Linked DNA regions of Oligoflexus sp.. The protein of the gene in region 2 interacts with the protein of the main gene of each other region in a pairwise test. Links are inferred from orthologs where the notes say so. Each region holds a gene or a part of one and is shown on either strand. Other genes may lie near its edges.

Region 1 (16,126 bases), on a different replicon or contig from region 2:
CGCACATTTTTGAAATGATCGGCAATCAGGATCGCATCGACATCAATCACGGGCGGCAGCACCAGAGTCTTCGGATCAAAGGGAACGCCTAGCTCCTCGGCGGCTTCCTTGCTCTTGTTCACAAGGTCCAAAAGCTCCTGATTCCGAGCCTCATCATCTATGTGGAAGAGCTTGCGCAGAATGCCATCAATCGACGCGTAATCCGCAGGATTATAGATCAAAGGCCCAGTGATCTGGATCTGCAGATGCTGCGCCTGGGCGCGAAAGGCGGCGACCAGCGCCTCATCATGGGAAAACTGGGGACTCATGATCGCAATGCGTTTCATGTTGCGACTCAGGGCATAGCGGGTCAAACCCGAAGCCAGGAGCTTATAGTCGGGCCCCATGTAAAAGGTATATTTGCTGACGATGCCTTCCGGTTTGCGATTGAGTATGATCGCAGGAATCCGCAGACGATCCGCCCATTGGGTCAGAAAGGGCGCTTCATTCTGAAAAAGACCGCCGATGATGATCGAGGCCCCATGCTGCCAGACGACCTGCGCCAGCTGCCTTTCCAATTTCTCGCGATTGCCTTCGGTATCACGCCAGATGATAAGGCGGCCCGGGTTCAAACCTTTGCTCTGCATCCAGCTGTGAACGCTGCGTAAAAGCTCCTGGCCGACGGCCTTCGGCATTTTGGTGAAGGGCAGAAGAAGCGCCACGCGGCCACTGTGCTGACCGAGGGCTTTTTCAATCAGCGCCATGGTTCCCGGCTGACTGCAATCATCAGGCTGCAGACCGAGCAGCGGCACCAAAGGGGAATTGTGGGGCACCATGGTGTTCGGCGGCAGTTTGCGATTCAGTTCCTGAAAGGCCATGACCGTTTTTTGAAACAGTTTCAGACAAAGTTCGCTATCATCACTGACAGCGCTTTGTTCAGCGGCATTATTCTGGGCGGCCAGCGGCCAGCTCCAGCAGGCGAACAGAAGCAGCAAGAAGCGAACCGGCATGTGTTTAGCGATCCAAAAAATCGCGGAAATTGCCTGTCTCCCGGACCACCGAGAGGGCTGATTCCATCCGCTTGGGTTCCCGTCCTTCGATAAAACTCATATCAATGCCGCCCGGATCCAGATATCCGAACTGCGAATTCACCTTCACCGTCGTGATGCCTTCCGGCACCACAAAATCCTCGCCTGGATAACGCTGCCGCGCCTTGTGCACGATCCGGGCCCAGACCGGAAGCGCCAGCGTGTTGGCTGCCACGGTTCCACTGAAAGCGAGGTTATTATCCGTGCCGACCCAGACAATGGCGGTCAGGTTCGAGGTAATGCCGCAGAACCAGTTATCCTTGGCGTCATCCGTCGTTCCCGTTTTGCCACCGGCAAAGTCTCCCATCTCGGCAAACTTATTGGCTGTTCCGTATTTGAAAACTGCGCGCATCGCATCGGTCAGAAGGTAATTGACCTGCTCGGGCAGAACGCGCTTGGGTTTTTTCGGAGGCGGCGGCGCCTCATAAAGCACAGTGCCGTCCCGATCGGTGATCTTCAGGATCATGCGCGGATCCACCTGGACGCCGCCGTTGCCGATCGTTGCATACAGAGCGGCCATATCCATCGGTGTCACTTCCGATCCACCGAGCAGGGTTCCTGCCTGATTTTTCAGTTCGGTCTTCACACCCATTTTTTTGGCCAGTTCGATCACGCGTTTGGTGCCGAGTCGATAGCCGATCTCAATAACCGGGGAATTGATGGAGCGATAGAATGCACTATAAAGCGTGGCTTCCGTCAGATATTCACCCGCATAGTTGCGCGGACGGTAGTCCTGGATCACGACCGGCCCGACATAAAACATATCTGACCATTTCATGCCGGACTGCAGAGCCAGGGCATAGACCACGGGTTTGAATGATGAGCCCGGAGCCCGCTTGGCCTTCAGCACGCGATTGAACTGCGAGCGGCCATAGTCGCGTCCACCGACGATGGCCAGCACATCACCGCTTTTGTGATCGAGCACGACGGCCGCGGTTTCCACGATTTTCGGAGCGCCTGTCGGAACATTCACGAGTTTGCTAACCGCCCCGTTGAAGATGTCGCTCGATGAATCGACGACCTTGTTCACGTCCTCCTGCAGTTTCACATCCAGGGTCGTGTAAATGCGAAGTCCGCGCCCCCGCACGTCGCCCGTCAGAAGCTTTTCGGTCTGCTCCTGAACCGCATCGATGAAATAAGGGGCGAAGGTCGTGTTCAGCTGACTCTGGGACTTGAAAACGAGGTTTTTTTTGCGGGCGACCTTGAACTGCTCGCTGGTAATAAAGCCGGCGTGAACCATGGCTTTCAGAACCTGCTTCTGCCGGCGCTTGGCCTGTTCAGGAGCCTTGTGCGGATTATAGCGGCTCGGGGATTGGAAAAGCCCTGCGATCAGGGCCAATTCATGGGTTTCCAGCTGATCCAGAGACTTGCCGAAATGCCTTTCCGCAGCCGCGCCCACTCCATAGGCGCCCTGTCCCAGAAAAAGAGCATTGAGATAGATTTCGAGGATCTTTTCCTTGCTCAGATGCCGTTCCAACTGAATCGCGAGGATGGCTTCCTTGATCTTTCGTTCAAAAGTTTTCTCGGGGCTCAAAAGAAAGTTCCGCACGACCTGCTGGGTGAGAGTCGATCCCCCCTGCGTGAAGCCGCCGCTGCGCATCGACGCTAAAAACGCCCGCAGAATGCCGCGAAAATCGATGCCGTGATGCTCAAAAAAATGCCGATCCTCGACAGCCAAGACCGCTTCGATCAGCTGCTTCGGGATTTTTTCATAAGGCACGAAAACGTGATAATCGCTGAAGAACTCACCGATCTTCTCGCCTTTGCGGTCATAGACCAGCGAGTTATCCGAATGCTTGTAATCAATAATTACGGTAAGGCGTGATTGATCGAGATGCAGGACCCCGGTTTGCTGCAGCCAAAGGCCAACCCAGACCAGCGTACCGAGGAATACGAGCCCGACGGCCCCCAGGGCCAGGAGCAGATTCCGGCGGGTTTTGCCGCCGCCCAGAGCAAGCCAGGCGGGCCATTCATTGGCGCCCGCGCGGTCACGGAGCGCGGCCCAGCCGTTTTTCAAGCGCTGCCACAGCTTTCGGCTTCTTACATGGAGTAAGTTTTTCTTTTTTCCTGGATTCGTCATTTATTTTTCTGGGTTAGAGCGCGAAACGCAGCGGACCTGGAAAGCAGGATCCGATGAGCCTTGCAAAGCCTTTCAGCATTTGACGGAAGACCAATGATCTTTCCAAGACTTACTCAAACTTTTAAAAAAACCTTAAACAAATAGCAGCATGGCCGATATCTCAAGAAAGGTGGTGGCCCAGCTTTACTTTGAGGTATTCTGTGAAGCAACCTGGCAAAAAATCGATGAAAGTTCTGATCATCGAAGCGGCTTCGGGTACACCCAGTCGGCTGTGGACGGTCTTCGCCGATCCACGTCACTATCATAACCCAGATTCGCTCTATCGCATAGATCACGTCGTCAGCGCCACGCGCGGTGAACAGGCGGCTGAGGTTTTCCATAAACTGCATCCGGATCTGGTCGTCATCGACCTCGATCACGGCGGTGAAGAAGGTCTTCAGTTCTGCAGGGACATTCGCACTGGGGAAAAAGACAGACACACGGGTTTTGTCTTTTTCAGTCAGGAGGTTCAAAACGATGACCGCGTGTTTGAGCAGGTCCTCAATCACGGCGGTGATGATTTTATTGATGGCAAGTCCTCGGATCGCGAATTCGTGGCCCGGGTGAATTCGGTCTTCCGCTTCAAAGCGATGACTGACCGCCTGCGTTCGGTGAATCACCGGCTGAAGATGCTGAGCCTCACCGATGAGCTGACCGGCCTCAGCAACATGCGGGCCTTCAACATCGACTATCAAAAGCTTGTCAAAGGCTGTCGGCAGGGTGATTACGGTCTGGGCGTGATCATGCTCGACCTGGATCATTTTAAGAAGATCAATGACAGTGCGAATCACCTCGTGGGCAGTTTTGTGATCGGTGAAGTCGGTCGCCTGATCGCGCACTCCGGTGTGCTGGGAAAAGATGCGGTCGCCGCCCGTTATGGTGGGGATGAATACATCGTCTGCGTGCCTTCGCAGTCGGTCTCCGCGGTGTGGGAAATAGCCGAACGCATCCAGGATCTGATCATGCGCAGCGTCTTCAAAAAAGAGCAGTACACGATCAAACTCACGGGCAGCTTTGGTATGTGCTGGGTGGATCCTGGATTCGAAGGCAAGTCGGATGATCTGATCAAGGGCGCTGACGTCATGCTCTACCGTAGCAAGCGCAACGGCAGAAACATGGTCAGCGGCATGATATTACGGTATCCGGTTGATTTTAATCATATTGGACGGCCGCATCTGATTGATCGGGATACCTGCCGTGATCACCACTACATCCCCCGACTCCACAATGCCTAGTTCCTTCAGGACGACGGGCAGATTCTGCAGCAGCGTATCCGTATTGTAAAAGGCCTGGTTGGGCATGCCGTGCACGCCCCAAACCAGGGACAGACGCCTTGCGACATCAGCCCTTGGGCTGATCGCGATGATCGGCGTGCTCGGCCTCCATTTCGAAATCGAACGTGCGATGGATCCGGTGAGGGACAGACACACGATGGCCTTCGCCTTCAAAGTATCAGCCGCTTCACAGGCGGAAATCGCGACGGTTTCGTTCACTTCCCAGGTTTCCGGCTGATTCAAAGCCTCGACCATGTCGAAGCGCGAGGGCCGTTTCAAGGTCCAATTTTCCACCTGCTCAATGATGGTGGCCATGCGTTTCACAGCTTCGACAGGATAACGGCCACTCGCCACTTCACCCGACAGCATGAGGCAGTCAGCGCCGTCGAGCACACCGTTCGCCACATCCGCAACTTCTGCAAGGCTGGCGCGTGGGTTGGTGATCATGGATTCCAGCATCTGGGTGGCAATGATCACAGGCTTGCCGGCACGGGCTGCGGCCGCAATAATTTTTTTCTGAAGATTCGGTACGCGTTCGACGTTGGCTTCCACGCCCAGGTCACCACGCGCGACCATCAAGGCGTCGGCGGCTCGGGCGATTTCGTCGATCAGCTCCAAAGCCGGCAGCTTTTCGATCTTGGCCACGACCGGAACATCCGAACCGAGGGCTTTGATCATCGCCTTGATCTGGTAAATATCCGCAGGATCCTGCACGAAGGAAAGCGCCACGTAGTCAACGCGATTGGCGATCCCGAAGAGAAGGTCCTTGCTGTCCTTGTCGGTCATGGCCGGCAGGGAGAGTTTCGAATCCGGGAAGTTCACGCCCTTCCGGTTTTTCAAAAGGCCGCCGTCTTCCACGCGAACCGTCACGGAATCATCATGCACGGCGTGAACCTGAAGAATCAGGAGGCCGTCATCCATCATCACGCGCTGGCCGACTTTAACGTCGTGAACCAGGCCGCGGTAGTCGATGGGAATGACCTTGGGGTCATCCTGCTCGACGCCATAACGCAGGCGATAGGTTTCGCCGCTTTGAATTTCCATCTGACCGCCGATCAGACGGCCCACACGAATTTTGGGACCCTGCAAATCCTGCAAGAGGGCAACGGGACGACCCAGCTCTGCACTGGCGCGTCGAATAGATTCGATATTCCGGGCGTGGGTATCGTGATCGCCGTGGGAAAAGTTCAAACGGGCGATGTTCAAACCCGCTTCAATCAGTTGTTTCTGCACCTCATAGGTCGACGACGAGGGACCGAGCGTGCCGATGATCTTGGTATGCCGCCTGTCCAAAAAAAAGTTTTTGTTCACCGGGGCTTCTGATTGACCTGCCAAACTTGACATAGCGTTCCTTCCGAGTTCTTGATCCAGAAACAGTAACTGGGGCAACAAGCGTCCACACTTTTCTAGCAGGAAAAATTCCCGACCTTAAGGACTTTCGTCCTTTCGCCGAAAAACCAGTCAGGACCAGTGACAATCGGGGAGGTTTTTAGGTCGTTTCGGCAAAAGAGAGGATTTATCTGTGAGCCGGCATAGTCTTTGGGTGGGTACAAATATAGCCGATCGCTACTGCATCACCGGGGAAATCGGTGGGGGCGGGATGGGTCGCGTCTATAGTGCCATTCCTTTTGCCGACCCCTCGCAGCAGGTGGCCATCAAAGTCATCGAACGGGACAGCCTCGATTACGAAGACGTTCTGCGCTTCCAGCGGGAAGCCGCCCTGATGAGTCGTCTTCGCCATCCGAACATCATCGCCTTCCACGAATTGGGACTTTACCAACCGGATCGCTCGCCTGGCAACGCTTCGATCAGCGGTTATTACATCGTGATGGAAGTCGCCCAGGGCCACAACCTGAAAGAATCGCTGACCAAGGGTGGTCGCAAAGGCCTGGAGTTCTTCTTCCAGCTGGGTTTGCAGGTTTCCTCCGCCCTTGAGTACACCCATGCGAAGAACATCATCCACCGCGATATCAAACCGCAGAACATCATCATCGAACGCACGGCGGACAGTGATGAAAGCCTTGTCGTCAAGGTGCTCGACTTTGGAATCGCGCACCTCACCGAACTCGATCTTTATTCCAGCGACGACAGTCTTTTGGATATCGCCGGAACCCCTTTGTATATGGCGCCCGAGAACAGCAAGTACCTGGATGCGCCCATCGACCACCGCGCGGATCTTTATTCCTTGGGCTGCATGCTCTACGAAGTGCTGGCCGGTCGTCCGCCCTTCCTTGGCAATACGCGGGAAAAGCTGGCGCGCGACCATGCCCACGCGGCCCCGGAACCCTTGACAGCCCTGCGGCCGGACATCCCGGTTATCGTCAATGATATCGTGATGAAGCTGGTCGCGAAGCATCCCAAAGATCGCTATCAGACAGCGTTCGGACTGCACGTCGATTTGCAGCGCGTGCGGAAGATCCTGGCTTCAGGCCGCACCCAGCATCGCTTTCAACTGGGCCGTTATGATCGCCTGAACATCCTGCCGAGCAACATGGAAATGGTGGGCCGCCAGGAGGAATTTGAAAACCTGGTCAGCAACTACAACGCGATCGCCAAGGAAAACAGCCGCAGCCGGCTCGCTGTCATCCGCGGTCCCGCGGGAACCGGCAAGACCCGACTGCTCAAGGAATTCAGGGGCTATCTGGCCCGGCATCGGATTCGTTACATCAGCACCAGCTTTTCGCGGCATGAGAACAACCTTCCCTTCAACGCCCTGGCCAACGGTTTCAATGAGTATTTGATTCATGTGCACAAAACCCAGGCCGTGGAAGCGGAGGAAATCAAACGAAAGGTGCGCACCCTTCTGGGCCCGACCGCGCCCATGGTGGCCCAGATCGTTCAGGGTCTCAAGCCCTATCTGGATGAAGAGCAGGACGACGAGAATGTGCGCAACGGCCTGGAGCAGGAGCGCGAGTTCGATTTCAATGACTTTGCCAAGGCCTTCTCCGATTTCACCCGCTGCCTTGCGAGCGACTCGGAGCCGGTTGCCTTCTTCTTCGATGATATGCAGTGGGTGGATGACAAGAGCCTCGAACTGATCGATCGCTTTTTCAGCCACAATAACTCGCAGCGCTTTTTCCTGATCATCGGCCACCGACCCCTCGGTGACGATGAAGGGGCCAATTTCCAAGGGTTTTTAGCCAAATTCAGCAAGCTGCGTCGCCGTTATTCCGAGATCGAGCTTGCGACCTTGAAGGCGGATGATGTCGCACGCTTGAATCGGTCGATCCTCAATCTTTCGCAGAGCATGGATCCCCAGTTCCTCGCGTTCCTGCAGAAAAAAACCGGAGGCAATCCGCTCTATCTTCTGGAATTGCATCGCAGTCTCGTGGCGCAGGAACTTCTGAGCCTCGATGATGAGGGCTACTGGCGCTTTAATCTGAACGAGATCGAAAAGGCGGAAATCCAGTCGAATTCCATCGACCTTACCCTGAACCGCTTGAATGAGATGGAAGCCAGTGATCGGCGGATCCTCGAAGTCGCGGCTATCGTCGGGATGCATTTCACGGCCGATGCCCTGCGCGTGCAGCAGCAGTTCAATGACTCAAGCGTGATGCAGGTGCTGCAGTTCTCCCTTACCAATGGCCTCGTGACCCGCAGCCAGGATCCTGTCACCGGCTCGAAAACGCGGGCCTTCGCCTTCACGCATCGCAGCATCCGCGAAATGATCCTGGATACCATTCCCCTGCAAAGGCGCTGCGAGCTGCATCGGCTGGTGGCCCTGCGCTTGGAGCAGAGCCCGAGCGAGGGCCGGGCCCAGACCATCTTTACCCTGGCCCATCATTTCTATCAGGCCCTGCCCGAGGACATGGCATCGGATCAGAAGATGGTGGAAAAGGCGCTGGTCTATAATATGCGGGCCGGCGCGAAAGCCATCGAGGTCAAAGCTTTCCTGACCGCGCAGCGTTACTATGCGAACGCCCGCGTTCTGGTCCGTCATTGGCACAATGAATCCACAGCCACGGTGCAGGCGCAGAAAACCATCCTGCACAGCCTCGCCGATATCCTCTTCGCGCAAAGGGATTATGCGGAAGCGGCTCAGATCTATAAGGAACTGAAGCAGCTGCGTTTGAACCAGATGGAATATTCGTACGCGACCTATAAGCTCCTGCATTTGAGCCTTGTCAGCGGGCATGTGGCCTCGACCCTGCGCGAACTGGTCCAGGCCTTCGAAGCCCTGAAATTCCCGGTCATTCGCCTGAATATCCTGAGCTACTGCAAAGCCGCGTGGGTCATGTTCAAGTCCGTGGTCATGCCGCTTTCCTATAGCCTTCCCCTTCAGATCCTGAAGCAGGCGGAGGCGGTGCCGGATCGAAACGAACAGCAGACCTTCCATCCCTTCCTGCTCTATTTCATAGGACAGTCGGCGGGCTTCAATTACGATAAGCGCCTTGGCCTTGTCTATCATACCGCTCTTCTGAGCCGCTGCCGCAAGGTGCCCGTCCCCGAGGATCTGGCTCTGCGACTCCTCTGCGATCATGCTTTGATCCTGGCCTTCATGGGCCTGAAGGCACGAGCCTATCAGCTGCTCGATCTGATCCACGAACGCGCCTATGATCAGCGCTGGGATGCGATACTCGGTTACCTGTCCTTCATTCAGACTCTGATCATCGACCAGTATCAGGGCAAGTTCGAAGATCCGCGTGAAAACCTGGAACGCATGCAAAAGGGCCTGGAAAACCCGGACTTCCTTCTGCCGGCGATGCAGGAAAAAATCTGCCGCATCTTCCTGGCCTTCACCCAGGCCCAGGGCAAGGAACTCACGCGCCTCATCCAGAGTCTGCCTGGCCTTCTGACCATCCGTCATTGGCTGACGCCGCGGGCGGTCGCCATGTACCTGTTCTGGCTGCTCCTTTCCGGGCAGCGCGATCTGATAGTCAGCTATCGCAGCTTCATCGAAAAACGCAGCAAGGCCACCAATCGCCGTGCGGATACCTTCCTCCGCATCACCGAAAGCATCGTGAGCTTCGCCGCAGGTGAAAAAGACAAGGCACGCGGCGCCTATTACGAGGCCCTGTTCCTCTTCCATGATGATCTGAAAAATCCCCTGCTCTTACCCTTCGAAATCGACTTCGTCCTGCTGTACGTGACGCTGTTCCACGAAGTCTTCGCCTTTGAATACGGCGAGGAACTTCTGATGACGCAATCCGTGCAGCCGACCCTTCTGCGCCTGATGAAACTCGCGGAAGAACCCAGGCAAAGACGTCGGGCCATCCCTATTCTGACCGTTGCGCGTCTGCAGGAAGTCATGGGCGGCAAGGATATCAAGCCGCTTTTCGACATCGCCTTGAAGCGTTCGAAGATCATGCAGCAGCCCCTGGTGGAACTCCTGACCGAACTCTGGTTCGGCCGCCACCTCTTCCAGGAGCGTGCCGTCGTGCGGGTGGATTACGTGCAGAAAGCCGCCGAGCAGGCGCAAAGGCTCGGTCTGGATATGGTCGTGGCCATGGCCCGCAAAACCGCGCGGGACCTCGGCCACCTATCTGCCGATGATCTGACTGGCCACAGCCGCTTGGAACTTGGCGTGCAGGTGGAAGCCATCGATCCTCTGCTCCTTCAGCACATGCTGCTCCTGCCGCAGTTGAAACCGGACGTCATGGGTCTCGTGGAAGCCAAGAACAAAGTCTATGAACTGCTCAATGATCGTCTGGTTTTCGCCGAGCTGCACCTGATCACGGCCAATGATGTCGCGGCCTTTGATGCCCTCGGTCGACCGCCGAGTGATCGCATGCAGCAGATGATCGCCTATGTCGGGCCTTATTTGAATCTGCGCTCCTCTTTGACGATACCCGTCGGCGATGCCCCGTGGATGCAGGGTCAGACGCAGTCCATAGTCGAAAGGCGTCCACCGACCACCTTTGCTTCCCCCGTCGAAGCTTCGGTCATGCCGGAAGCTTCGGAAGATGTGGAAAGCACGCTGGTCCTGTCCCACCCGGAACCGATCGCGACGTCCGGGGAACGGCCGCAAGCGACGGAAATGGTGATCGGGGACCGGCTGGCCCAGCGCAGCATGAATACCCTGGTGCCGATCCGTTATGCCAACCGCGGACTCGGTGTTCTCTTTTTGGAACGCAGCCGTCTGCAGGATGAGGACTCGACCCTTCTCAGGCAGCTTTTGGATACCTTCGGCGCCCAGATGGGGATTTGGCTGCGCGCTTATCTGGGTGGTGAAGCCGCGCACGGCGGCCTGCCTCTTCTCAGTTACGGCCCGGGCAGCTATCACCTGGAATCTTGCCCCTGGCTGCATGTCTGGACCGAAGGCCATCTGCGCAGCGCCCGCGAATCGGTCTGGTACCTTGGAATCAATATGAGCGAGCAGAGCTATCTGATCGTTTACTGCCGCCTCAATGGACCCGAGGATCTCCGATCCCCCTTGGCTTCCGTGCTCTGGCACGAGATGCTGGTCCTCCGCACGCTCTTTTCCGGGGTGGGGCGCGATCAGATCAGCGAACAGGACGTGCAGGAGGCCGTGGAACGTCAATTCCATTCCTATCAAGGCATCCAGAACCTTGAGAGCATCAACTTGTCCTTCAGCATCATCCATCGGCAAAGGGGCGAAGTGTGGAGCGGGCACTTCGGTTCCGCCCGTCCCATGATTCTGGGGGCCGCGAATGAAGTCACGCCCCAGAACCAGGTCGTGATCCATCTGAGCAACGGCCGCTATCTGCGCTACTGGAAAGTTCATGTAAGCTCGATGCAGAAAGGCGTTTACGTTCTGGCCCACGATTCCAGCAAACTGGATCGCCTGAACCTTGCGGGTCTGAAGGAGCAGAACTTCGATGCCATGAACTGGGAGCAGAAGCGGACCACCTTCCGTGAATATTTGAAACAAAATTTGATCGATGCCCACATGCCGAGGTATTTTGTGGCTGCAGCCTGGAATGGCCAGCCGACAGCTTCGCAAACGGGCCTCGATCGGGCAGGATAAATTGACTGTTCTTTGAAAAAGGCTCAGCATATGATAACCAGCATCCCTATGTTGGTTAGGCGGCAGAAAATCATAGCAAAGGAGATCGGGACATGATGGGTTTGGGTTGGATGGAAATTGGCATTATTGCTGCTTTGATTGTTTTGCTGTTCGGCACGACCAAATTGCCAAAGCTCGGCGGCGCCATTGGTGAAAGCATCAAGAATTTTAAAAAGGGCGTGAAAGATGATACGCCACAGCTGACTGATAAAAATAAAGAAGACGACAAGAAAAGCTGATTGCGACCCTCGTCTATGTTGCCGGGTTCATCTTGTCTGAGGGGGTGCTCTTGCAGGATCTGTTTTCTGAGCTGTTGAAGAAGCGCATTATCATGGTAACAGGCAAGGGGGGCATCGGGAAAACCCTGAGCAGTTTTGCTCTGGCACAGATGGCGAGCGCCATGGGCAAGCGAGTCTGCCTCGTCGAGTCCAGTGCTCACGATCAGCTGGCTCCTCTCTTTGGTTCCGAGCCAATTGGTCATAACCTTCGCGAACTAAGACCCGGCATTTCTGTCATCAATCTCAATCCGCAGGATAATTTTCGCGATTTCGTGATCAAGCATCTCGGATTCGCGACGCTGTTTCAGAAAGTGTTCACCCGTCCCATCGTCCGTTCTTTTATCCAGATGATGCCAGGCATTGCCGAGCTGACTTTGCTGGGCCGCCTTTATTATTTCGCCGAACTCGATGTCGAGGATCGCTTCGATCTCGTGATTCTGGATGGCTATGCCTCGGGGCATTTCCATTCCCTCATGAAAACCCCGGATGCCGTTCTGCACTCAGGCATGGCGGGCCCGGTGATCGAGGAAACGCAAAGGGTCCGGGCTTACATCGCGGATCCGGAGAAAACAGCCGTGGTGCTGGTGGCCGTGGCCGAGGACCTTGTGGTCAGCGAGGCCTTGGATTTTGTGAACAAGCTGCAGGGCGAGACGCCCGCGCCCCTGGCGGCCGTGATGCTGAATCGCACGTTTCCGGCTTTGCCGCAGACTCTCAAGGCCGCGGATTATCCCGCCGAATTGCAGCCAGGCCTTGATTACTGGCGGGATCGCGTGGTCGGCGAAGAGGCGGCCATCGATCGTCTGCGGGAAGGGCTGGAGCAATTCGAAAAAAGCTTCGGCAGAAAACTGCCACTCTATCGTTTGCCTGAAGTCGGTGCCTTTAACGAACCTGTGCCCAAAGACGAGCTTTTGGCCTGGATGCAAGCGGCGGTGCGTGTATGAATGCAATGAATCCATCCGGACTCGAATCGTGGATCAAAAGCTCGCGTATTCTGGTGACCGTGGGCTCGGGCGGCGTGGGCAAGACCACAAGCTCCATAGCTTTGGCGCTCCTTGGCGCGCGCCTCGGACTGCGCGTCGGACTTTTGAGTATCGACCCGGCCAAGCGTTTGGCGGATGCCCTGGGCATTCCCCTCGGCAGTGAACTTTCGCCGGTTCGCCTGAAAAGAACAATCCCGGGCTCAGTCGAAGCCGCCATGCTCGATCAGAAAGCGGTCTTTGATGATATGGTGAGGCGCTTCGCGCCCAATCCGAAGATCGCGGCGAAGATCTTCGAGAACTCCATTTACAAGGAAGTTTCGAGCAATCTGGGCGGTCCGCTTGAATACATGGCCCTCGCGAAGCTTGAAACGATGCTGAGCCAGGGCCGCTATGATCTGATCGTCCTGGATACGCCGCCTGATACCCATGCCCTCGATTTCCTCGCGCGGCCCAACATTCTGCACGGCTTCATCGAAAACGGCGTGATGAGCTGGATGATCAAACCCTTTCATTTGGCGCAAAAACTTGGCGCTGGCGCCATTTTCAAAGCCGGCGGCAAGGTGATGGCGGGGATCTCGTCCATCACCGGGGTCAAGATGCTGAAGCTCCTTGCGGAATTTCTGGTGCTGATGGAAGAGGTGATCATCGGCTTCAACCGCGTGGGGCGGGAAGTCTCCGTCGCGCTCAAGCAGACCTCGACGGGCTTCGTGCTCGTCTCCGCGCCGACGGATAATGCCGTGCGCTCGGCGTCCTATCTTCTGCAGGAACTTAAGAACAATCAGTATCCGCTCCTGACCGTCATCATGAATCGCAATCTCCCCTTTGCGCTGCAGGGGGCCGCTCGGGCCTGGGAAGCCAGCGACCGTCACTGGACCGAACTCAAGCCCGGTTTCGATGTGATCAGCCGCCGCCATCTTTATGCGGCCTCGCAGGCTGGAAAGCTTGCTGCCCAGGCGCAGCAGCTTTTCGGCAAAGACGTTCCTCTTTTACTTCTGGAAGAACAAAGGCAGATGATTCACAGCGAAGAAAGTCTGTGGCAATTTAGCGAGGCCCTGCTCGAAGCCCGCACCCATCAAGCGTGAGCGGGGTCTGGTCAAAAACTTGGCGGTATTCGCTAACTTTTCTGGACTTGATACACTACACTCAGGCCCTTCCCGGGCTTTACTTGGAGACCCTCGTCCATGGCCGTTCCACGTACCTTGAGTAACCTAATGGTCCAAACCATCACGGGCTTGGGTCACGTGGTCGTGGGCTTCATCGAGGGTGTGGGCGAGTTCCTGGTCTTCTGCGGACGCGCCTTCCGTGAACTCTTCCGCCGTCCCCTGCGCACCCGTCTGATCCTGCAGCAGATGGCCTTCATCGGTTATGAATCGACCTTTATCATACTTCTTTGTGGATTCTTCATCGGTGCCGCGGTCAGCCTGCAGGTGGGAACGATCTTCGTCCTCTTCGGCGCGCAAAGCATGCTGGGGGCCGCCAATGCCAAGGCCCTGGCCCGTGAGTTGAGCCCTTTGATGGCCGGGTTTTTGATTGCCGGTCGCGCGGGGGCCGCGATCACTGCTGAAATCAGCACCATGAAGGTGAACGAACAGATCGATGCGATGGAAGCCATGGCCGTCGATCCTGTCAGTTACCTTGTCGTCCCGCGCCTTGTGGCGAGTCTTCTGATGCTGCCGATGCTGGTGGCTCTCTTCAACCTGACAGGGCAGATAGCCTCGCTTATTATCGCGCTTGGGATCTTTGATATAGATCAGGGCATCTTTTTTGACAAAATGGCGAGAATCGTCAGCTGGCGTGACGTCTGGAGCGGGCTGCAAAAGGCCTTCGTCTTCGGCGGCATCATCTCGCTTCTGGCCTGCCGCTACGGGCTCGTGGCGTCCGGCGGAGCGAAAGGTGTCGGCAAGGCCACCACCAATTCGGTGGTCATGATGCTTCTGACCCTGCTCGGCGTCGACTTTGTGATCACCTATTTACAGATCGTTTGGAAATGATTGAGTTCCATCAGGTTACGAAAATCTTTGGCTCCTTCCGCGTGCTGGATCAGCTGGATCTGCACATACCGAAGGGGAAGATCACGCTGATCCTGGGCAAATCCGGGGAAGGCAAGTCCGTGACCATCAAGCACATCATGGGCCTCCTCAAGCCCACGACGGGCCGGGTGGTGGTGGATGGGGACGACATCACGGAATTTGATGAGGAGCAGCTGCTTGAATATCGCAAGAAGTTCGGAATGCTCTTTCAGCAAGCAGCGCTGTTCGATAGTCTTTCGGTGGGCGAAAACGTCATGTTTCCTTTGAGGGAACATACCCGGATGAAGTTTCCCGAGATGCGGGATCGGGCCGAAGAAGTTTTGGAGCAGGTGGGGCTGCCCGGCATTCAGGCGAAGTTTCCGGATGCCCTTTCCACAGGCGAGAAAAAACGCGTGGGGTTGGCCCGGGCCCTGGTGCATCGGCCCAAGATTATTCTTTACGATGAGCCGACGACGGGCATGGATCCTTTGGTTTCGGAAATGATCGATAATCTGATCGTCGAAGTTTCCAAACGAGATCCCGAGCTGACCTCCGTGGTCATCTCCCACGATCTGAAAGCCGCGTTGGATATCGCGGATAACTGCGTGATGCTTTACAAGGGGCGGGTGCAGCTGGCAGGACCCCCGGACGCATTCCGAACATCGAAGGATCCGGTGATTCGGCAGTTTTTCGCTGGGAAAGTCGACGGACCCATGGAGTTTTTCTGAGGCCCCGGCTGCACAGCTGTGCTTTCAAGCGCACAGATCAGCTGGGGAAAAGCGTAAAACTTGGAGTTTATTCATTGGACGAGGGGCGCCCCTATTCGTTAAGTTACAGCCCTGGCAGACGATAAGCTGCTTACCGAAGACGGATCAAAAGGAGTTCACAGTTCATGAGCCGGATGGGAACGGAATTTAAAGTTGGCCTGTTTACGCTTATAGGCCTTTCCGCGACCGCCGTGGCCATATTCTTCGTGAGTCCGGAACTCTTCGATCGCAAATCCAAAGTCAGCTACTATACCGTCCTCAAAGATGCCTCGGGAATTTTGGAAAATACGCATGTGAAGACCAACGGCGTGAATATAGGCCGTGTGGTACAGATTAAGCTGAGCGAAACAGCCACCGAGGTCGAGCTGGAAGTGCTTGAGGAAGTCCCCATTCCTGCCGGATCCCAGGTGGCCGTCAGGACCGTGGGTTTTCTTGGGGATAAGTACATCGACATCGTACGCCCGGAAAAGAACGCCGGAGAGCGGCTCGGTCCCAACGGTTACATTCCCCGTTCGCCTGATTCCGCGGATATTGCCGAAGTCGTCAAACTCGTGGGTTCGATAGCAGCGGACGTGAAGAAGGTCACCGAGAACCTCGCGGCTGTGCTGGGGGATAAAAAGGGCGAGCAGAAGATCGGCAACATCGTCGATAACATCGAGCAGCTG
Region 2 (16,218 bases):
TCAGTTCATCCATATCATCTGCCGGGGCATGGGCTGGGAGTTTGGAGCCGTATGGAGCGGATCACCCGATGCCGGCCCTTTCCGTTTGGAAGACACATGGCACACGGATGATCCCATCATCCAGGAATTCGCCGCTTCTTATTCGCAGCGCACGAATCCCTTATTGAAACCCGAAGCCACCGAGCTGGTGCAGGTCTGCCGTGCCGAGGCTTCCCTGCTCGTTCACCATCTGCAGCTGCGAGTGAATCTTGATGCGGATCGCGTGGGTCTGATTGAATTTCTCACTTCGCACCCCAAGGCGGCTGATAAAAAAATAAGCGAGGTTCTGGAGGATCTCACGATTCGCCTCGCGCTTTTTGTCAAGCGTCAGCAGGCCGAGGACAAGACACGACTCAGCGAACAGGAACTCAAGCGTCAGGTGGCCGAGCAGACCGAAGAGCTGCGGCATAGCGCGAATCAAATTCGCACCATCACCGATGCTCTCCCCGATGGCATCATTTATTTCGATCAGTATCAGAATACGCTCTTTGCCAATGAAACCTGGCTGCAGTGGCAGAATCTTGTCAAGGACGCTGTGCATAGTCGTTCCATAGGCGATGTGCTGGGGGCGGATGTCGAGGCCCGAATGCAGCCTTTATTCACGGGGACGTCGGAGCGGAAGCTGACCTTTGAATATGAGTTCTCGGGCCAGAAGCCGAGGCTTTGCGAGGTCATCTGCATTCCGGACATCAATGAAAGTTCCGGCCGGCTCCGTGGTGTGATCACGGTGCTGGCCGATATCACCGATCAAAGGTCCTATGAACAGAACCTGCGGATCGCGAAGGAAGCTGCCGATGCCGCCAACGCTGCAAAAAGCGCCTTTCTGGCAAATATGTCCCATGAAATTCGTACGCCCCTTGGGGCCATCCTGGGTTATTCTGAACTTCTTGTGAGTCAGGGGCTGAGCGAGGCGGAACGCACGAATTATGTGAGCGCTGTGACGCGCAATGGCGAGCTGCTCTCCAACATCATCAACGATGTCCTTGATCTATCCAAAGTCGAGGCGGGCAAACTTGATTTTGAAAAGCAGGAAGTCCCGATCGAGGAAATCCTGACCGACATCACGACCCTTCTGCATCTGCAGGCTCTGGAAAAAGGCATCAACCTGATCGTCTCGGCGGATGGACCGATCCCCGCGACCATTCAAACCGATCCTCTGCGCCTGAGACAGATCCTGATGAATATCGTTGGCAATGCGTTGAAGTTCACCGAACGCGGGTCCATCGAAGTCACCGTTAAAAACGTACGCCACCCTTCCGGCAAAATGCTGCTGGCCTTTGTCGTGACCGACACCGGGCCGGGCATCTCAGCCGAGCAGGCCCGAAAACTTTTCCGTCCCTTCAGCCAGGCCGACGTTTCCACGACTCGGAAATTCGGTGGCACTGGGCTGGGACTCACGCTCTCGAAAAAATTGGCGGCCGGGCTCGGCGGGGATCTGGAACTCACTTCGAGCCTGCCGGGACAGGGCAGCACCTTCACCATCACCATAGATCCGGGCGTGACGACCAAGGTGGTCTTTCAAAGCTCTCCAAAGGTCATGGCGCGACCCGCAGCGTCGCCCATACCCGCTCAAAGCTTGCGCATTGACGGGCTGAAGCTCCTTCTGGTCGAAGATTCTTTGGACAATCAAATCGTGGTGCAGCGCTTTCTGAAGATGGCGGGCTGTGAAGCGGAGCTTGCGAATCATGGGCGTGAAGCCATCGAGAAGATCCAGACGAAAACCTATGATGTGGTGCTGATGGATATTCAGATGCCGATCATGGATGGCTTCGAGGCGATTGCCGAGATCCGAAGGCTTGGCTATCAGCTGCCGGTCATCGCCCTGACGGCCCACGCCCTGAAAGAACAGCGGCAGCAATGCCTGGATAAAGGCTTCACCCAGCACATCACCAAGCCGGTCAACCGGGATGCCCTGATTACGATGCTGCATCAACTGATGCAGCATAGGGGCATCATTCCGCAGGTGGGCAAAGCTGAAGGGTGAGGCTTCGAATCCTTTGCGTGTAAGGCGTCGCCGCAGCCTTGTCTTCATTCATGATCTCGACGTCCTGGGCCAGCTGCTCAAGTTGGTTGCAGCAGGAACTGATACCGTCGCGATCGTTTCGCGAACTGGTTTTACGCAGGTTCTTCAAATCCCCGTCGACGAGGTTGATCGTATCGCGCCCCAAAGTCTGGACGGCCTGCTCGATTTCATCCAGTTCCACCGCATTGGGACAGCGTGCGCCCGGACCTCGGCGAATCAGGACTTCATCGGAACCGGGTGTGACCAGATTGGGCGTGGATTGCAACGCGGGGGATGGCTCCACAGAAGGAGTCGTCTCTTCAGACTGAACTGCTGGGATCGGGGCGGCGGGCCGCGGCGCTTCCTCGGATGTGGTTTTACAGGCAATGAAGAACAATCCAAACAGGATCACGACGTGACGGAATCTCATGACAGGGTCCTCCCTCCCATGAGTATAACCGAATCAATCCGAATTGGGACGCACGGCGACGCGAACCGGCTCGGCATGCGTGAAGCGAATCACATCTCCGAAATTGATTTTGATGACCTGCTTTTCGCCATCGAGCGCGAGAATCGCGGCCGGACAGTGATTTTCGATCCAAAAATCATCATGGGCCGGGTCGGCAAAGCCATGGGTGATCACGAGCCCTTCCTCTTTGCGATGATAAAGCTCGCGTACCAGAAATTGCAGATGCTGATCACCGGCATCCATCGGCACGCCGCCGGCTGCACCGATCGCAGCCGTGCTGCCGGTCGCCGTGGCAATCCAGATGCCGCTGGAACGATGGGACTCGACGCGCCCCTGAAAACCGATGTGATAGCGCGTGGTCGCAGCCGGGCTGGCGGCGGCAAAGAGAAAGTCATTCAGAGCGGGAGTCGGAATGGATTCCTGAGGTCCCGCGGCGCGGGCAATCTGCGCGCTGAGACGTTTCCGTTCGACATACATGAGACGACCTTCCACATAGCGCCGTATCACATCACCCACATTGCTCTGATCACCGGCGCAAAGAAACCCGACGCTGGCCGAGGACGAGCGGATCCCGATCAAAGGATATCCGGGTCGGAGTCCGTAGCTGGCGGTGATCAAGGTACCATCACCCCCAAGGGCGATGACCACATCAAAGTCACCCTGGGGCCAGTGATCGCCGCGCGTGGCTTCCTGGAAGGTGATTTTATGCTTCAGAAGGCTCTCTTTTAAAAGAGCGAGGCAGGCGTAATGTTCATCATGAGCGCGCGTCACCAGCTGCAAATAGGCTGGATCCGTCGCCGCCACAAGGCTTTGCGCTTGAAGCAGCTGATGCTGCTCCAGATTCGTCGGTTTTCGAATGATCAAAGCGCTGGTCATGGGCGACTCGCTTGAAATACAAAAAGCTCCGCAGCATCTGTCTGAGACTTTTTGACAGGATACCACAGAGCTTCCGTCGGAACTATGTTACTCAGTTGGTGTCTTGCTGTTCAGCAAAGCATCGTACTGGACAAATTGCGGATTCTTATAAATTTTTCCATCGTTTTCGTATTTCTTACGAATCTGCGTGGTCATACTATTGAAGAGCGGATACGACTCCATGAACTTGGCGCCTTCGACCAGCTCCTTGCGCTTCGCTTCATCCAGCTTAGCCGGATCGGCGGGAGTTTTCGACTTCAGACGCAGAATATACTGCACTCCATTCACGTTGACGGCTTCGGGGCTGATGTCCCCTGGGTTCTTCAGACCGGCGATCGCCTGCCGAACCGACTTGTCCGAGCCGAGTCCACCGGGGATCACGCGGGAGCCGAGGTTAAAATCGCCCGTTTCTTTCCACGAGACGCCGAGTTCCTGCATCAGCTCCTGACCTTTGCCTTCCTTCAGAGCAGCCTGCAGAGCTTTGACTTTTTCCGCCAGGATAGCTGGTTTTCTGTCGCGTGCAATCAGCTTTTCCGCGATCTCTTTTTGAGCTTCAGCCAACGAAACCGACTTGGCTTCCTGGACGGTATCCACCTTGATGATATGGAAACCGAAGGGCGATTCGACCACATCGCTCACGGCGCCCGGCTGCATGGCGAAGGCCACGTCCGAGAATTCCTTGACCATCTGATCTTTTTTGAAGAAGCCGAGATCGCCACCCTTGGTTTTGCCGCTCGGATCGTCCGTGTATTTTTCCGCCAGCTTGGCGAATTCACCGCTCTTGGCCTTGGCTTCCGCCGCCACTTTCTGCGCCAGGGCCCTGGCTTCGTCCTTCGTGCGTTTCGCCGCCTCACCGGCCGCCGCACGGGCTTCCTTGTAGCCAATCAGAATATGGCGAGCCTTGACCTTCTTGTCCTGGTTAAATTCGCTCTGATTTTTCTCGTAGTATTCCTTGACCTTGGCTTCGCCGCCTTCCTTCATGAACTTGTCGATCTCCGCCTGGTCGATCTTCACCGGGATGGTGTTCGGATCCAGGCGCAGGTACTCGACGTTCACCTTGGATTCGTCGATCAGATAGTTGATCTCCGCGAATTTTTCCGAAGGACGGTAGGTGCTCGACAGAAGGCTCCGGAATTTATTCACGACCAGGTTTTTGCGGATTTCTTCGGTGAAGCTCGCTTCGGTATGCGCCTGGCTTTTCAGGTAACGCTTGAACAGCTCGGGATCGAAGACGCCCTTCTCGTTCTTGAAATATTCGCCTTCGACGATCAGTTTTTCGATTTCATCGTCGGTGGCATAGATGCCGTTTTTTGTAGCTTCGACATAAAGGACCGTGGAATCCACCAGCTGATCGACCACACGCTGGGAAATACCCATCGCGACCGGATCGAATTGGTCCCGAAACTGCTGCTGGTACTGGTTTGTCATATTGCTGTGCAAACGACGGAAGTCGAGCGAACTGATTTTGATGCCGTCCACGGAGGCAGCGGCGCCACTCGGAGGCATGAACCCGCCTTCATGAGGCTGGCACACGCCAAAGAATAGCATGGCCCCCATGGCCAAAATCAAAACGGTATAAGACTGCCAAGACTTCGTAAGCGACTTGGCGTCCAAGTCCGTCGTTCTCTTCCACTTAAGCATCCTAGACCCCTTTTTCCCCAACGCTGAGAGTTGATTCTGTACTTTTTGACGCAATTTACCCATGCGCACTAGATAAGCTACTACCTTTACCATAGTCAGAGAGCGCCGTTAAGATGGATTGCAAGGATTTTGTGGCTTCTCCGTGACTGCATTCCTCTGCCCAAAGCAGTGGCAAATTCTGAAGACCCACGTGATCGTCTCGGGGCGAAGACAGCGCTGGTTCCGACGATCTCGAAAATTTTCAGGTCAGGCCCTTTCTTTGTTTGGAGGATGCGCAAGAACGTGCTTTAATAATAAGCTGCAGACAGAAATCGTTTATTAGGAAACAGGAGATAGGGGATGATTTTCGACTGGTTGGCTGGAATGTTCTCGAATGATTTGGCTATCGACCTGGGAACCGCCAACACTCTTGTTTATGTCAAAGGCAAAGGGATCGTGACGAACGAGCCTTCCGTCGTCGCCGTGCAAAGGGACGTTCGCGGAGGGAAGAAAATACTCGCAGTGGGCAAAGAAGCTAAGGACATGCTGGGCCGGACCCCTGGTTCCATCGTCGCCGTTCGCCCCATGAAAGACGGAGTGATCGCAGACTTCGAAATTACCGAAGCCATGCTGCGCTACTTCATTGAGCGAGCCCACAATCGCCGGACCATGGTGAAACCTCGTATCATCATCTGCGTACCTTACGGCATCACAGAAGTGGAAAAGCGCGCTGTTAAAGAATCGGCAGAATCCGCCGGCGCGCGCGAAGTGCATTTGATCGAAGAACCCATGGCGGCTGCCATCGGCGCCGGTCTGCCTATTTCCGAGCCAAGCGGTAACATGATCGTCGACATCGGCGGTGGAACCACGGAAGTTGCGGTGATTTCGCTGGCGGGTATTGTGTACTCCAAATCGGTGCGCGTGGGTGGAGACAAGATGGACGAAGCCATCGTCAACTACCTCAAAAGAAAGTATAACCTCCTGATCGGTGAGCGGACCGCGGAACAGATCAAGATCGCGATCGGCACGGCCTATCCCGATGATGAAATTCAGACCATGCACGTCAAAGGACGCGATCTGGTCGCTGGTATTCCCAAAACGATCGAAGTCGCTTCCGAGGAAATTCGCGAAGCTATCGCCGAACCCGTCAATACCATTGTGGAAACGGTTCGCATCGCCCTTGAAAAAACGCCTCCCGAACTGGCTGCTGATATCGTGGACAAGGGCATTGTTCTCGCCGGTGGCGGCGCTCTCATTAAGAACCTCGATATTCTTTTGCGCGAAGAGACCGGATTGCCTATCATGATTGCCGAAGACCCATTGACAGCCGTCGTGCTGGGTAGCGGCAAGGCGCTGGATCAGATTGATATTTTGAGCAACGTGGCCCTGCGCTGAGCACGGTTCTTCCTCATTTATGACTGACTTTTAGTCAATGTACGGCTCAGTGGGCTTCCCCTGAGCCTTTCCTTCACCCACGTTTTCCATGCCTGCCCCCTCGGGGCCGACGCGATCCTGGAGTTTGTGTCCATGGCGAAAAGCAAGGCCAGATTTTTTTGGCGGTTAGTCCTGGTGGCATCGCTTCTGTCGCCCTTCGTCTTCTTTTCTTCAGCTCTGAATCCCTGGAGCACAGGATCGACACTGACGCTCGTGGCGCAGGAAATTCTTTATCCCTTTGAATATGTCTGGGATAACGGCAGCGGCTTTGTCGGTCGGGTCTGGAATCATTATTTTGCCCTGACCGGCGTGGCCAAGGAAAACACGCAGCTGAAATCGGACGTCGCGGTTCTGAAGACCAAACTCCTCGATTATGAAGATAAGCTGCAGGAGATCGCCCGTCTTAGAAACCTCTTAGGTTTCACCCAGCATTTTCAAGGGGCGCATCTGGTCGCGGAAGTGATCGGCGCGCGCAGTTATCCGAGTTTCAAAACGCTGCGCGTGAGCAAGGGCAAGCGTGATGGCGTGAAAGTGGGCATGCCCGTCGTCACCGCGGAAGGCGTGGTCGGCCGCGTGATTCGGACCGGACAGAAATTTGCCGACGTGCATCTTTTGGTCGACGCCAACTTCAACCTGGACGTGCTCCTGCAAAGAACCCGCGTCCGCGGCGTGCTGAAGGGCGCGGATACGCATGCTCTTTTAAAGCTGAATCGCCGGGCGGAAGTGCGGATCGGGGATACTCTCATCACCTCGGGCATCATCGGCGGTTTTGCGAAAGGCCTGCCCGTGGGTAAAGTCGTGCGTATCAGCTATGAATCCGATAATATTTCCCAGACCATCACTGTGGAACCCTGGACTGATTTCGATCGGATCGAGGAAGTGATCGTTCTGGAAAATCATGATCAGGAACTCCAGAAAATTATCGAAACAGCCGGCGAGTCGTGGCTGGACAAACCATTTGATGAGCAAAAGGGTGGCTGAACATGGACATCCTCGAGCGCCGTGATGCCTTGACCCGGATGCGTCGCACCATGAGACGGTGGCGACCGCGCCCCAACACCGGCAGCCTGACCAAGGATGTCGTCTTTCTTTTGATCATCGGCTTTATTCAGATCACGATCCTGCCTTATCTTTTGGGCTCGCTCGGCTATCTGGATCTCATCACGCCCTGGCTCGTGATCACGTTTATCCGGCAAAGACCGCTGCAGGCGCATATTCTGGCCCTGGTCGGCGCCATGATACTGGAAACCCGTCTGGCGGCACCCGCTGGACTTTATCTCTGCGCCTACTGGATTTTGGCCAATGTCATTTCCCTGGTCCGTCCCGCTCTGTCCTGGCGCTACAAAACGCCATGGCTTGTGTCGTATGCCCTGGCTTCGCTCTGGGTCATACTCTTCGAAGTGTTTGTGATTAACTTTCTGCAAACGGCCTCACTCCATCAGCCCACTTACATAGCGCAGCAGGTCGTCCGCTTTTTCGTGACTGTCAGCTACGGCATGTACCTTTCCCGCGAATGGATGACGATTGATGCCGAGGAGCCGGTACCGCAATGACCCGCATACATAAACAGGAAAGTCTGCTGATCGAATCCCGCTTCATGTGGGCGAGTATCGCGATCCTTGGCGTGATCAGCGGCCTTTTATTCCGCCTTTGGTACGTCCAGATCTATAAAGGGGAATATTATAAGGATATCTCCGAGCGCAACCGTGTGCGCCGCATCGAGATCCCGGCGCCCCGCGGGATTATTTACGATCGCAACGGCGACGTGATGCTGGGCAACTCGCCCTTTTTTGACCTCGTATTTATCCCCCAGTATGTTTCCGATCGGGATACGACCTTCAAGGTCCTGGCGCGCCTTCTGCATGTGCCGACCGCACGCTTCGAGCATCGCCTGGAAATGGCCCAGGGCCAGCCCAAGTTTTTGCCGATCACGCTGAAGCGGAATCTTTCGCAGCATGAAGTGTCCATCATCGAAGCCAACAAGATCTTTTTGCCCGGCATCGAAGTCCGCACCTCGCCGCGCCGGGACTATGGCCCGGATGTGCCGCCGCATGTGATCGGGTATCTGCGGGAAATCGATCCGAAAGCCATGGACACGCTGAATACTCAGAACCCGGACAACCCCTATCTTTTGGGCGATCTGATCGGCAAGCAGGGCCTGGAAGCCCGCTGGGAAAAATACCTGCGCGGACGCCGTGGATACCGACTGATTCAGGTCGATGCCTTCGGCCGGCAGACGCAGTCGTTTGAAGAAAACGGCTGGCAGTATCCGAGCGTCGCGGCCATTCCCGGCTCCGACCTTGAACTGACCATGGATAAGGAACTGCAAAAAGCCGCACGCGAAGCCTTTGCCGGTAAAAACGGAGCGGTCGTTGTCCTGAACCCGCAGAATGGTGAGATCCTGGCTGCGCTCAGCGAGCCTGGTTTTGATCCCCGCGCAATGCAAAGCGGACTGTCTGGTGAAGACTGGCGCCGCCTGACCGAAAACCCTTTCAAACCCCTGCTCGATAAAACCACAGGCGGGGAATTCCCTCCGGGATCAGTGTATAAGCCGGTCGTGGCCATGGCCGCTTTGGAAGAGCATGTGGTCGATCCTTATAAGACCTATCATTGCCCAGGTCATTTCACGCTGGGAAATCGCCGCTTTTACTGCCACGAACGCCGTGGTCATGGCACGGTGAACCTGCAGCTCGCGATGATGAAATCCTGTGACGTTTACTTCTATCAGGTCGGCGTGGAACTCGGCGTCGATCGCATTGCCAAATACGCCAAGGCCCTGGGCCTGGGGCAGCCCCTTGGCATTAAGCTCAACATGGAACGCCCCGGTTTGATTCCGACCTCGGCCTGGAAGATGCTGGTGCATCGCTTCCCCTGGGCCGCGGGGGATACGCCGAACATCTCGATCGGTCAGGGCTACGATTTGATCACGCCGGTGCAGATGGCGAACCTTTATGCCGTGATTGCCAACGGCGGCAAGGTCTTCCGGCCCTATGTCGTGAACCGCGTGACCAACCATGTGGGCGAGACCGTTTACGAGCATCAGCCGGAACTGATACGCAAGGTCGCCGAGATCAAACCGGAAACCTTCCAGATCCTCCGCAATGTTCTGATGGCGGTGGTCATGGATCCCAAAGGCACGGGTAAAAATGCGAATGTGCCGGGCACCACGGTCGCCGGTAAGACCGGCTCGGTCCAGGTCGTCAGTTTGAAGAAAAACCGCAACCAGGCGGACGTGTCCATGAACTGGAAAGAGCATGCGATGTTCGCAGCCTTTTCTCCGGTGGAAAACGCGGAAATCGCGGTGGCCATCGTCAGTCAGAACGATATGGTCGGTGGGGGTGGTCGTTCCGCAGCTCCGGTTGCGGGCAAGATTATCGAAGCGTACTGGCGTCTGAAAAATGAAAAAGCTGCACTCGCAGCCGCCAACAAGGATATCCATCAGGTCGATAAAAAACCTGCAGCAGCCGAGGCCACAAGCAATGAGAAGCAAGAGAAAACATTCTGATGGCGTCTTCCTCCTACCCGAAGGCGACCTGAAAAAACCGAGCAGTCCGCAGATTACGCTTCTGATCCTTCTCTTCTGTGGTCTTTTGGCGATCGGCCTCACCAACCTTTACAGCGCTAGTGTCGGCGCCGGATTTTTCTGGGCCCAGACTCGGAACCTTGTGATCACGATCAGCGCGTTTGTGATCTTCGGCTGGATTATCTCGATACGCCAGGTGGCAGCCTACACCTACTATTTCGTGGCTCTGATCTGCCTTCTGCTCGTCGTCGTCCTTTTCACAGGTCGGGTGGCCGGTGGTGCCCAGCGTTGGATTTCCCTTGGGCCGCTCAGCTTTCAGCCTTCTGAATTCGCCAAGCTCGGCATGGCCCTGCTCCTGGCCCGTTTTTTCTCGTCCAACCGTCAGGATTCACCCTATCGCATCCGCGATCTGATGCCCTTGATCATGATGATGGGCTTGATCTTCGCCTTGATCTTCGCGCAGCCCGACTTTGGGACTGCAGGCGTCTGCCTTCTGATCGCAGTTTGTCAGCTGGCCTTCATCCGCATTGATATGCGCTCGATTGCAGCTGTGCTCCTGGCCATGCCCTTTCTCGCGGCTGTCGGCTGGAACACGCTGCTCATGCCCTATCAAAAGCTGCGGATACTCAACCTTCTGAATCCCAATCTTGACCCGCAAAATACCGGCTATCACGCCTTGCAATCCTTGATCGCGGTCGGCAGCGGCGGGCTCTTCGGCAAGGGTTTCATGCAGGGAACGCAGGCCCATCTTCGCTTTCTTCCCGAAAGGCACACGGACTTTATTTTCTCGGTCTTTTCTGAAGAGCATGGCTTTTGGGGCAGCGTCCTGATCTTCATGGGCTTCGGCCTTCTGACCTACATCGCCCTGGATATCGCCAAGCACAGCAAGGATACCTTTTCCGGTCTTTTGGCCGTGGGCCTGGGCGCGCTCCTCTTCCTCGAATTCGCGATCAACGTGGCGATGGTTATGGGGATTTTCCCGGTCGTGGGCATCCCGCTGCCCTTCTTTTCCTATGGAAGCTCGGCCATGCTCACCGTCTGTACTTCGATTGGCCTTCTGATTTCGATCAACCGCAACAATTTGGGTGGTCGTAAATAAGAATAAAAACAATGGTTTAGGCTCCGTGCTGGCGGCGTCGCGTACCCACGCTGTTTTAGCGGTTTGTGCGTCTCCTCCTCTTCTGATAGGGAAATAGCGCCACCCATCAAAGGAGACCGCACGTGAAGCCCATTCGCGAATTGCTCAAAGAAATCGCTCATAGCAGCGACCCCGACCGAGCCGTCACCGAACATGCTTACCAGGGATTTTCTGATTCAGAGAAAAAGGAATTCCAGCAAAAAAACCTGGCCGTTTACGCCGGCAAAGTGCGGGAACTCATTCGCACCGATGATGAGCTTCTGATCTATCATACCGATCGCCTCTCGGCCTTCGATCGCTTCATCGGCCTTGTGCCTTATAAAGGGACCATCCTCGCGGAAATTTCCCAATACTGGCTGGAAGCCGCTGCGGAGGTGGTGCCCACTCATTACCTGTCGCGCCCGCATGAGCGCGTTCTCCGCTGCATCAGCTGCACGCCTTATAAGGTGGAAGTGGTGGTGCGTGGATACATGGCCGGCAGCATGATGCGTGCCTATCAAAAAGGTGTGCGGGAATTCTGTGGCGTGAAACTTCCGGAAGGCCTGGAGCCCTATCGCTCCCTGCCGGAACCCATCATCACACCGACCACCAAGGCCGCCGCTTTCGAACATGATGAAGACGCGACGCCCGAGCAGCTGGTCGACCAGGGTGTCTGCACGCGTGAGGAATGGGCGGAGATCTCGCGGATGGCGCTCAATCTTTTCCGCTTTGGTCAGCAAAAATATGCGGAAAAAGGCTGGATCCTCGTCGATACCAAATATGAATTCGGTCGCGATGGTCAGGGCCGCATCCGCCTCATCGATGAAATTCACACGCCGGATTCCTCGCGTCTTTGGGTGAAGAGCACGTATGAAACGAATCTCGCGCGCGGCGATGCCCCCGAGATGCTCGATAAGGAAACCGTGCGCCGTTATCTTTTAGAGCAGGGTTTCAGCGGGCAGGGCGTGGTTCCCACCGTACCCGTCAGCCGCCTTGTGGCGCTGGCCGAAACCTATCTGAAGGTCGCAGAAACGCTGACAGGACGCCCGCTTATGAGCGTCGGTCCTTTGACCCGCACCCCTCTGGTTTAATCCCCAAAAAAATGGCGAATAGCCCCTTACGGAACTGTAAGGGGCCTTGCCTTAAACTCCTTGAGTGTCTTCACCGATGCCCCTCACAAGCGGGTGAGCGCCCCTTAAAGGAGTACGTGAAATGGCAAAGGGTCATTCGGATCACCATTCGCAGCAGGATCAGGGAACACCGACCTATATAATTATGAGTGTTCTCTTTGCGATCGTGATCTTCGCCCTGGAAGGCATGAAGTCCACCATCAGCCTGACCGGCATCGATCAGCAGACGCAGTCCACCACCCTCGGCTTCATCGGTCTTGGTCTTTCGCTCTGCTTTTTCTGGCGACGCCTGCATGACAGTCTTTTCAAAAGTCTGAGTGCTTTTTTCTTTAGCGGTGGACTCTGGGCTTACCTCGTCGCCACCGTGGTCCTGCCTCTTCTGGTTCCAGGTGAAGACGTGGCGAGTCGCATGCAACTCGTGCATCAAGGCGGCCTTGGAGCTGTGGTGATCACAGGCTTTACGCTGATGGCCGCGCTTCTTTATCATCAAAAGCCCGTCCCGGCTCTTCTGATGACCACGCTCGCCGGATTTTTGGTGGGCTTTGGCAGCCTTTATCCTTTGCTCCGCCCCAGCATCACCATGCAGGGCGACCTTGCGATTGAAAACCGTCATGCTCCTGCGCATAAGAAAGCCGAAGTCACGAGCGAGGAAAGTTCCCAAGGCGAGCCTTCCGGTCACGATGATGAGACCCATGAAATTCAAATCAGCCATGAATCCGAGCCTAAGCCTTCGGCAAAAGTGAAGATGGCCGCCCATGCCGCGCCTGAAGGCGACGAGGATGAAATCGACGAGCGTCTTCAGAAGGCCCTGCGCCAGGAAACGGCCGACGAAGAGCATGAGGAAGCAGAACCTGCGCCGCGCACTTTGTCTGCGACCCAGAAGGAAAAGCTGCGGGCCAAAGCTGTGGCGACTCATAAACCCAAGGCTGATAAGAAAGGCAAACATAAAATGGCTCTGGCCGCCAAGGCCCCGGCTGCGCATGGATCTCACTGGGACTATGCAGGCGAGGCAGGTCCCGAGCATTGGGGTGATTTGGATGCCTCCTTCAAGACCTGCAGCGCGGGTTTGGAGCAAAGCCCCATCAATATTATGAACGCATGGCCCACCCGTGATGCGATCGAACTCGATTATAAACCGAGCACCTTCCAGGTCGTGGACAATGGTCACACGGTTCAGGTGAATGTCGAGCGTGGCAACTACGCGCTTATTGGTGGCAGCCGTTATGAATTGAAACAGTTCCACTTTCATACACCGAGCGAGCATCTGGTCGAGAACCGTCCTTACCAGATGGAAGTGCATTTCGTTCACGCCAATGACCAGGGCGAGCTGGCCGTGATCGGTGCCTTTATCAATCCGGGCAAGGCCCACGCGGGTTATCAGACTGTTTGGGATTATATGCCTGTGAAGGCCAAAGAGCCGATCAAACCTTATAACGTCACGCTCGATCTGCGCCGTCTTCTGCCGACGATGCTCACGGCGTTCCACTATCCCGGTTCCTTGACCACACCGCCCTGCAGTGAGAAAGTGAACTGGAACGTGCTGCATGCGACCCTGAAATTCTCTCAGGAGCAGATTGATCGTTTTAAATTGAAATATCCGATGAATGCGCGGCCGGCCCAGCCCTTGAATTATCGCAGACCGTAAAAAAGATAAGGTGCCTCATCCGTTAATTCAGCCTGATGCGACGCAGGCTGAGGATGAAGCACCCCTGAAGAAACCACTACACCGAGATAGGGGACGACTGAGCGTCATCACTGCGACGATGATGACGTCACGAGATCCTAAAACCAGGAAACACTGTTGCAGAACTCCTTTTTCATTACAGTCCTTTCATCTATATTTTCCCAGTTGCCTGGGAAGACCTAGCGTGCGTGTGTAACCCTGCCTCTCTTATTTCACGTCTCGTGCCGCGGCCGTCCGTGCTGAGATTTCCGGGAGTTCCCCCAAACGGGACTAAATTCGGCTGTAAAGCCGAGCGAGAGGAATCGCTGTGACAGGCTTCAAGTCTTTGATTCTTTGGAACTATCGGCGTCTGATCAGACGAAAGCTCGTCAAGATGGGCTCGGAATTCACGGCCTACGTTCATAGAAGCATGAAATCACAGGGCAATTGTCCAGAGCCTCTTTTTCTGCTGGAAGCTGCTATCCCGCTCCTGGACCGCTTTTCCGGTCTTTTCTCCATCATCCCGCTCCCTTAAAATTTTCTCCATAAAGTATGACCCCCACCTCGTCCGACTTAACATCTGACGTAAAAAATATCCGGAGCCCGAGGCATGACCCGTAAAGGTCGAGAAGGTTGGAAAAAAACCGCGATTGACGAGACGAAGCGCGCGATCAAGGTCGAGCTGGATCAGATTCTCCAGCAGTCCGGGGAAGCCGAACGTCTGAACTATATTCTGGAGCAGATCCAATTTTTGGAATCCTCCGAGGATTCGGATGCGCTTTTGCGTCGTTTCATCTTCATCGTCTCGGCCCTTGTGCATCATGATCGCCATGGAGGGCTCGGCAAGCGCCAGATTCAGGACCTTTCGAACCTCGGTCAGGCCATCCTGAGGGTTGCCGGCGTCAAACCCGGTCATACCCAGGTCTCGTTTCTTTATTCCGAGCTGCATACGATCATTAGCGACATCCATCATTCGAATAGCGAGATCCTGCAGGCACTCTGGGAACGGCAGCTTGCAGCGCAGATGGCCATCATGCCCCAGGAGCACACCGCGCGCCAGAACCTGGGTATGGGCATCTACGCCCTGCGCCTTGGCAATGCTTCGCTGGCCCTTCATTTTCTGGATCGTGCCCTTGCCGACTGTGATGATTCCAAGGTTACCGACACGATCCGCGTTTGGATCGTGAAGTCGCATCGCATTTCCGGCCAGCTGGAAGCCGGTCTGGAAAAAGCCAAAGCGGTGGATTCCGAAGTCACCGACCCCAGCTGCCGCCAGGAATTGACCTGGGAACAGACCTGTTTGGAATCGAGCCTGTCGGGTGACCTGACCGAGATGATGAGCCTTCTGCGCAAACAGAAATCGGATTATTCGAGTTCTTATAAGCTCGAACTCTATCTGTGGGCCGCGGGTCATAAGAAAACCCAATGGCTGGAGCGCCTGCCGAAAATCAGCCGGCTCGTCGGTTCGCGGGTCATGGAATCCCCGAAGAATGCCCAGCTTTTCGCCATCACGCAGTCGCTTGAAGAGGCTTATGATAGCGAGATTCCTTTCGCCAAGCGCCTTGCGGATATCAAAAAAATCCTGCCGAAGATTTCGGGCCTCTATTATATAGACCAGGAGATCCTGGTGTGGAACGCGCTCGCCCGCTGGCTCTACCGCAGTCGCCATTACCAGCTCGCCGCCATTGCCTTCTATGAATATAAATCCATCAGTCTGAAGTTGAGCGAAGGCCGGGATGCCGATGTCCTGCGCCTCGCTGCGGACCTTCTGGAAGTGAATTGGCTTCAAAAGAGTTAGGAGCAAACCTCCATGGTCCCGATTTTCCGTTCCCATTCGGACGGAAGAATCCAGTGTTTTCAGCGGCATAAAAAATTTTGTCAAGGTAGAAGCAAAAAATGCCGATCCGGTGACCATGAGGTGGCATATGCAAGTGTTAGACAGGGTGACAATTCAGCTGGCAGCTCTCGGGCTCGTGTTTGCAACACATGCATGCACGCAGAAGAGCTTCAACCTAACTGAAAAATCCAAGTCGACAAGTCAGGCGATCGCTCTTGATCCTGACACGAAAGCCAATGATCGTCCGACCGAGTCAGGCACGGGCGTGCCGGGATATCTGGTGGACTGTTCGCCCTTTAACGTCGAAGACGATAACGTCCAGGTGGGTTGTATCACCACTGATAGCGAAGGCGTGCGGGTCATGACCTCGGCCGATGCGTGGAAGCGTTTTGATATTCGACTGCCGCCGGATTCGCCTTATGGCGTGACGATCAACAAAGTCGTGGCCACGAACCTCGCGGCCTGGGAT

The links.
Region 1: the proteins of mrdA (region 2) and VFO10_RS04440 interact in binary tests that used the Escherichia coli proteins (3 or more experiments, as listed by UniProt). The link is inferred for Oligoflexus sp. from one-to-one orthologs.

Annotation. Positions count from the first base shown.
Region 1 is NZ_DASTAT010000022.1:113,925-130,050, reverse strand. Bases 540-3,447 are described here. They hold VFO10_RS04440 (PBP1A family penicillin-binding protein), read right to left. Parts: upstream 3,085-3,447; coding sequence 994-3,084; downstream 540-993. Other genes in these bases: VFO10_RS04435 (diguanylate cyclase), read left to right, coding at 3,348-3,447; VFO10_RS04445 (ABC transporter substrate-binding protein), read right to left, coding at 540-989. In the rest of the region: more of VFO10_RS04445, read right to left, coding at 1-539; more of VFO10_RS04435, read left to right, coding at 3,448-4,421; pyk (pyruvate kinase), read right to left, coding at 4,320-5,804; VFO10_RS04425 (protein kinase domain-containing protein), read left to right, coding at 5,983-11,388; VFO10_RS04420 (twin-arginine translocase TatA/TatE family subunit), read left to right, coding at 11,481-11,666; VFO10_RS04415 (ArsA family ATPase), read left to right, coding at 11,759-12,646; VFO10_RS04410 (ArsA family ATPase), read left to right, coding at 12,643-13,767; VFO10_RS04405 (ABC transporter permease), read left to right, coding at 13,867-14,676; VFO10_RS04400 (ABC transporter ATP-binding protein), read left to right, coding at 14,673-15,422; VFO10_RS04395 (MlaD family protein), read left to right, coding at 15,587-16,126. UniProt on the Escherichia coli protein: Cell wall formation. Synthesis of cross-linked peptidoglycan from the lipid intermediates.
Region 2 is NZ_DASTAT010000056.1:28,787-45,004, reverse strand. Bases 7,507-10,506 are described here. They hold mrdA (penicillin-binding protein 2), read left to right. Parts: upstream 7,507-8,028; coding sequence 8,029-9,984; downstream 9,985-10,506. Other genes in these bases: rodA (rod shape-determining protein RodA), read left to right, coding at 9,959-10,506; VFO10_RS11605 (hypothetical protein), read left to right, coding at 7,507-8,032. Outside these bases: VFO10_RS11635 (response regulator), read left to right, coding at 1-2,023; VFO10_RS11630 (hypothetical protein), read right to left, coding at 1,992-2,471; VFO10_RS11625 (NAD(+)/NADH kinase), read right to left, coding at 2,505-3,386; VFO10_RS11620 (peptidylprolyl isomerase), read right to left, coding at 3,474-5,066; VFO10_RS11615 (rod shape-determining protein MreB), read left to right, coding at 5,406-6,440; rod shape-determining protein MreC, read left to right, coding at 6,573-7,460; more of VFO10_RS11605, read left to right, coding at 7,463-7,506; more of rodA, read left to right, coding at 10,507-11,101; VFO10_RS11590 (phosphoribosylaminoimidazolesuccinocarboxamide synthase), read left to right, coding at 11,224-12,210; VFO10_RS11585 (carbonic anhydrase family protein), read left to right, coding at 12,332-13,894; VFO10_RS11580 (hypothetical protein), read left to right, coding at 14,241-14,447; VFO10_RS11575 (hypothetical protein), read left to right, coding at 14,523-15,710; VFO10_RS11570 (hypothetical protein), read left to right, coding at 15,838-16,218. UniProt on the Escherichia coli protein: Catalyzes cross-linking of the peptidoglycan cell wall. Responsible for the determination of the rod shape of the cell. Is probably required for lateral peptidoglycan synthesis and maintenance of the correct diameter during lateral and centripetal growth.